Regions from separate parts of the Mesorhizobium sp. P2_A8 genome, predicted to be linked through region 1. Evidence: predicted binding sites of a transcription regulator. Region 1 holds the regulator's gene; the other holds the start of a gene.
The links. Region 1 encodes LexA, which represses DNA repair genes until DNA is damaged. Its sites were predicted from a motif close to TGTTCNNNNTGTGTTCNG; they were not measured.
Positions count from the first base shown of each region.

Region 1 (3,416 bases):
CGTCGAGGCAACGCCTTCGGCCATATAGAGGTCGGTTGGAAAACTGTCGCCCTCGGCGACGATGACCGACCGGTCAGGCCGCATTGCAAGTGCCGCATGCAGCACCTTGTAGATGTTGATCGAGGTCGTGTCGCAGACCACCGTCTGGCCGGCCGCGGCACCGATCAGGCGTCCGAGCTGGTCGCCGAGCTCGACCGGCATGTCGAACCAGCCGGCGGTGTTCCAGGCACGGATGAGATCCTGCGCCCATTCCTGCGTCGCGGCCTTCTGGATCTCTTCGAAGACGGCGGGTGAAGCCGCGCCAAGCGAATTGCCGTCGAGGTAGATGACCCCTTCCGGCAAGACGAAACGATCGCGCATGGCACGCAGCGGATCCGCGGCATCCATCGCCTCGATTGCAGCGAGATCGAGAGTGGCATTCATGATCGACTATCCCCGCGCATGAGCGTACTCGGATGAGCATCAGGTGAAACCGTTAGCCGATCATGGGCAGTCTCCTAGGCGCTGTCAAACGTTATATATAATTTACGGAACGAGAGGTTTTCATATATAATCGTCGCCCAGGCAGTACGGATGGACGGCGATGCTGGATGACGAGCACTTCTCGAAAACGGAAGCAGCTTACAGGCTGCTGCGTCGCGATATCCTCACGACCCGCCTGAAGCCCGGCGCGCCGCTCAAGCTCAGCGCGTTGCGGAGCAGCTACGGCATTGGCTGGACCCCGTTGCGCGAGGCGCTGTCGCGGTTGGAGGCCGAGCGCCTGGTGACCGCCATCAGCAATCGTGGCTTTGCCGTCGCACCAGTCTCGCGCGTCGAGCTGGAAGATCTGTCACGCGCGAGGCTCGTGGTCGAACTGCCGCTGCTCCAGGAATCGATCGAGAAAGGCGGCCGTGAATGGGAGGATGCCGTTGTCGCGGCCCATTACCGGCTGTCGCGCTGCAAGACAGCGGTCGACGACCCGTCCGACGGCGTGGTGGACGAATGGGACGAAAAGCACGAGGCTTTCCACGCGGCACTGCTCGGCGCGGCAGCATCCCCATGGCTGCTGACCTTCCATTCCACGATCGCGGATCAACTGCGTCGCCATCACCGGTTTCTAGGCCTTGCACCAACCCTGCGAGCGGTCGCTGGCCTGCAGCATGGTTATGAGGAGGCCGTGGCGGCGTTGCGCCAGGCTGTCGCGATCGAACATCACACCGCGCTCATGGAAGCGGCGTTGGATCGCAACATCGAGCGCGCGAAAACCCTGATGATCGCCCACATCGGCTACACGTTGCATGTCTATGTCCATGCTGGCGACGGCAGCACGAACAAGCGGTAATGCAACAGGAACAGGCTAAAGCCGACTTGGTCAATTTCTCCGGCGAAGTTGGCATTTTGGCTTCGTTTCGTTCACGGCAGGCCAACCATCGGTGACGTGACCAAAGCCCTCTCGTTGAGCTTCATCTGTAACGGATGCCAAGCCCGACACAGGGTGGGCCAAAGCCATTAACCATAACATTTTCAATCGAACCAAGGCTGTGGCGGTTGCAGGCAAGCGTGGAACGCCGCACGCTACCGCGCGGCAAATGATTTCAGCCGTCTTAACAAATTCATTAAACTTTAAACGGTTGCGGAACACAACTGGAACAGATAGTGTTTGTTCTGGGTTTGTTTTTCCGATTCCGATTTCAGGTAACCTGGGGGCTGCCATGCTGACGCGCAAACAACATGAACTGCTGATGTTCATCCATGAACGCCTCAAGGAAAGCGGCATTCCGCCATCCTTCGACGAGATGAAGGAAGCGCTCGACCTCGCCTCCAAATCCGGCATCCACCGGCTGATCACGGCGCTGGAGGAGCGCGGCTTCATTCGCCGGCTGCCCAACCGGGCGCGCGCTCTGGAAGTGCTGCGGCTGCCGGACTCGATCGCGCCTGGCCTCAACGCGGCAAAAAAGTTCTCACCAAGCGTCATCCAGGGCAGCCTCGGTCAAGGCGGCCTTGGCCGGCAAATCAAACCGTCGCCTTCGCGGATGCCTTCTGCCGGCAATGACGACGACGTCGTCTCCGCCGTGTCGATCCCGGTGATGGGCCGCATCGCCGCCGGCGTGCCGATCGACGCCATCCAGCACCAGACGCATTCGATCTCGGTGCCGCCGGACATGATCATGGGCGGCGAGCACTACGCCTTGGAGGTCAAGGGCGATTCGATGATCGAGGCCGGCATCTTCGACGGCGACACGGTCATCATCCGTAACGCCGATACAGCCAGCCCGGGCGAGATCATCGTGGCGCTGGTGGATGAAGAGGAAGCGACGCTGAAGCGGTTCCGCCGCAAGGGCGCCTCGATAGCCCTCGAAGCCGCCAACCCGGCCTATGAAACCCGCATTTTCGGACCGGACAGGGTCAAGGTGCAAGGCAAGCTCGTCGGCCTGATCAGGCGCTACTGAGCAGGGCTTGCAGCCGGCTTTTCGGGTTTGCGATAGGGTGGAAGGCCCCTCGCCTCGCGCGAGAATTTGCGTTGCGTGTGCCAGGGCCGGTATGGCCTGTCCACCGCGAAGCTGACCGTTGCCGGCGTCGTCGCAGACTCCCGATCGAAGAAGACGGCGGCGCTGCCTTTGCGAGCCAGTTGTCGCTTGGTGATGACAAGCACCAGCGGATTGTGACAGGGGTCATAGGCCGTGGCGTCATTGATGACGATCAGGTCTGCGAAGCCGCAGGCCTTCCAGGCGTCCTTCCCGTCTTCGACATGCGCGATGATCACACCGGACGGATGCTTGGCGAGACAAACGCCTGACGTGCAGTAGAAAGGCGCGCCCGGCGGCAGTTCAGCGGCATCCGCTATGTCGAACTGCCCCTCTCCTTTGCTGAACACCTCCGGCACGATGATGGTTTCCGATGTCAGCGCGCGTTTCCAGTTGTCGACCGTGAATTCGTTCGGACGGGCGCGGCTGACGGCCAGCTCGCCGCCCCCGATCGGCAACGCAACCAGCCTGGCGTCCTCCGAGATCAGCACGTCCGGTGGGCGCGTATTCGAGACGGTCAACAGGCCGGCAAGCGCAAAGGGAAGGGCTGCGAGCCGCAGCCATGTCGTCGCCATCGTCGCAATGACCAAGGCAATCGCCACCAGCAGGACAGACTGCTGCGAAATCAACCCGACGGCGTCGACCGGCGAGCGCTCGGAAATCCATCCGGACATGGCGATCATCGCCGTCAGGCCCTTGCCCATCACATAAAGAAAGGGGCCGTCGGCACCGAATGGCATCGCCAGAGCACTGAGGACGGCGAAGGGCATGACTACAAGTGACACGATCGGCATGATGGCCAGATTGGCGAACAGGCTGAGCGGCGACACCCGCTGAAAATGCCAGATGGCAAACAGTGCAGTCGCGCCGCCGGCGATGATGGAGGTCATCGCAAGGCCGCCAGCCGCCAGC
Region 1 covers NZ_JBFUDB010000009.1:223,787-227,202, forward strand. The annotation lists gene kynU (kynureninase) at 1-423, opposite strand, end outside; gene AC1D10_RS26225 (GntR family transcriptional regulator) at 584-1,321, shown strand; gene AC1D10_RS26230 (hypothetical protein) at 1,352-1,729, opposite strand; gene lexA (transcriptional repressor LexA) at 1,692-2,429, shown strand; gene AC1D10_RS26240 (ComEC/Rec2 family competence protein) at 2,423-3,416, opposite strand, start outside.

Region 2 (3,416 bases), on a different contig from region 1:
ATCCCTCGATCGTCAACGTCAATGGCGGCGCCATCGCCATCGGCCACCCGATCGGTGCGTCCGGCGCTCGCGTTTTCAACACGCTGGTCTTCGAGATGCGCCGCCGTGGCGCCAAAAAAGGCCTCGCCACGCTCTGCATTGGTGGCGGTATGGGCGTCGCCATGTGCGTGGAAGCGCTCTAAACGATATCACTGACCGGCGGCGCGAATGCACACCCAAAAGTGTGCAGCGGTTTTGGGAAGACGACATGCATAAAAACAAACAGCCAAAGTGCGTCGCCTGAATTTATTTCAGCGCGACGCGCTTTAGCGGTCAGTATCCAGTGCCTGCCAAGCCCGACAACAGGGCGATACCAAGATACCAAAAAGGGGAAACGCATGAGCAAGGTAGCAATCGTCACGGGCGGATCGCGCGGCATCGGTGCGGCGATCTCGATCGCATTGAAGACCGCCGGCTATTCGGTTGCCGCCAATTACGCCGGCAATGACGACGCTGCGGCGAAATTCAAGGCCGAGACCGGCATTCCTGTCTACAAATGGTCGGTCGCCGACTACGATGGCTGCGCCGCCGGCATCAAGCAGGTCGAGGCCGACCTCGGTCCGGTCTCGGTGTTGGTCAACAATGCCGGCATCACCCGCGACGCCATGTTCCACAAGATCACGCGCGAGCAGTGGAAAGAGGTCATCGACACCAATTTGTCGGGCGTCTTCAACATGACGCATCCGCTGTGGAGCGGCATGCGCGACCGCAAGTTCGGCCGCGTCATCACCATCTCCTCGATCAACGGCCAGAAGGGCCAGGCCGGACAGGTCAACTATTCCGCCGCCAAGGCCGGCGACATCGGCTTTTCGAAGGCCCTTGCCCAGGAAGGAGCCCGCGCCGGCATCACCGTCAACGTCATCTGCCCCGGCTACATCGCCACCGAAATGGTCAAGGCGATCGACGAGAAGGTGCTCAACGAGCGCATCATCCCGCAGATTCCCGTCGGTCGCCTCGGCGAACCGGAAGAGATCGCGCGCTGCGTCGTCTTCCTCGCGTCAGAAGATGCCGGCTTCATCACCGGCTCGACCATCACGGCCAATGGCGGTCAATATTTCGCCTGAGGCAATTCCAGGAAAAGTGTGGAGCGGTTTCCGTCCGGAATTGCGTCAAGATAAAAGAGACGCGTCGCTCTGGGCAGCAAGATCGACGGGCCGGGAAACCGGTCCGTTTTTCGTTGGCGGCTTTGTACTTTCGACGCGCCCGGCCGGTCCCTGCCATAATCCGGCGCGCAGAGGTTAACAGCCGTCGGCTGGCCTGTGCGATACACCCATCACAACCTGTGGATTCTCGGTGGACAAGCTGTTCACAACACAAGATATTGGGGTGAACGAAACGGGAATATTCGGGCATCGCTGATTCGTCGCCGATTCGTTCCGGCTTTGAGCGGAACGTTAACGATGGCAGCCGGAATCGCCTGCCAAAACCTTAACACGGATTAGGAAAGATCAACAATTTCATAACCTTGGGTGAGGCGCACCAAGCGGCTATAGTTGTTCGCCGGCAAAGGTTAACGACAAAGCTCGCCCTGCATGAAACGGGCCAGTTCAATGATTCAGCATGTGGTGAGACTCGGGGTCGAAAAATCCACATGTAGCCGTGAACAAAAGCTGAATCTGGTCGAGTCACTGATTCGTCGCCTATTCGTTCCAGACTCGTTCCAACTGTTAATCCGCAACCGATCTGGAGCGTGACACAGTCGACTTCGAGCCGCCGGTGGAACATTCCGCTTTCGCTTCGCGCTCGAAATCCTTATGTGTCGCCTGTCATGCGCGCCACTTAAGGCACGCTCCCGACAACGAGAGGCCAGAAAGCCTTATTTCCAGGTCGATGAACATTCAGCCGAAACACACCGAGCCGCTGATCCTGTCGGGCCGCGACGTGACCGCCGTGCTTGGGCCGACCAACACCGGCAAGACCCATCTCGCCATCGAGCGCATGGTGGCGCACGACAGCGGTATCATCGGCCTGCCGCTCAGGCTGCTCGCGCGCGAGGTGTATAGCCGCGTCTGCGAGAAGGTCGGCGCGCACAAGGTGGCGCTCATCACCGGCGAGGAAAAGATCCAGCCGGCCGGCGCCAAATATTCGGTCTGCACCGTCGAGGCCATGCCGCGCGAGACCGATGCCGCCTTCGTCGCCATCGACGAGGTGCAGCTTGCCGGCGACCTCGAGCGCGGCCACATCTTCACCGACCGCATCCTGCACCTGCGCGGCCGCCAGGAAACGCTGCTGCTTGGTGCGGCCACCATGCACGGCATCTTGCAGCGCCTGCTGAAGGGTGTTTCGGTGGTGACGCGGCCAAGGCTGTCGCATCTTGCCTATGCCGGTTCCAAGAAGCTGACGCGGCTGCCGCGGCGCACGGCGATTGTCGCCTTCTCCGCCGACGAGGTCTATGCCATCGCCGAGCTGATCCGCCGTCAGCAGGGTGGTGCCGCCGTCGTGCTCGGCGCGCTCTCGCCGCGCACCCGCAACGCGCAGGTGGCGCTGTTCCAGGCCGGCGATGTCGACTATCTCATTGCCACCGACGCCATCGGCATGGGGCTCAATCTCGATCTCGATCACGTCGCCTTCGCCCAGAACCGCAAGTTCGATGGCTATCAGTACCGCAACCTGACGGCGGCCGAGCTCGGCCAGATCGCCGGCCGCGCCGGCCGGCATCTGCGCGACGGCACCTTTGGTGTCACTGGCCAGGTCGACCCGCTGGACGAAGAGCTGATCAAGAAGATCGAAGGGCATGACTTCGATCCGGTGAAGGTGCTGCAGTGGCGCACCGCGCATTTCGATTTCGCCAGCCTCGACGCGCTGAAGCGCTCGATCGAGACCAACGCCCCGGTCGAGGGGCTGACGCGGGCATTGCCTGCCGTCGATGCGCAGGCACTCGAGCACCTGTCGCGCGACGAGGACATCCGCGCACTTGCCACCGATGCCAAACGCGTTGCGCTGCTGTGGGAAGCCTGTGCCTTGCCCGACTACCGCAAGATCGCGCCGGCCCAGCATGCCGACCTCATTGCTTCGATCTATACCGACCTCGCCCGGCACGGCCATGTCGACGAAAACTACATGGCCGAGCAGGTGCGCCGTGCCGACACCACCGAGGGCGACATCGACACGCTCTCGCATCGCATTGCCCAGATCCGCACCTGGACATTCGTGTCTAACCGGCCCGGCTGGCTGGCCGATCAGGCACACTGGCAGGAAAAGACGCGCGAAATCGAAGACAGATTGTCGGATGCGCTGCATGAGCGGTTGACGAAACGCTTCGTAGACCGCAGGACTTCCGTCCTCATGCGGCGCCTTAGAGAAAATACCATGCCTGAAGCCGAAATTAGTCCCACCGGAACCGTCCTTGTCGAAGGCCATCATGTCGGCGAGTTGCA
Region 2 covers NZ_JBFUDB010000001.1:1,017,126-1,020,541, reverse strand. The annotation lists gene AC1D10_RS04975 (acetyl-CoA C-acetyltransferase) at 1-182, shown strand, start outside; gene phbB (acetoacetyl-CoA reductase) at 378-1,103, shown strand; gene AC1D10_RS04965 (helicase-related protein) at 1,870-3,416, shown strand, end outside.
Region 2: the regulator LexA is predicted to act here: its motif matches at 1,685-1,702, upstream of AC1D10_RS04965 (helicase-related protein).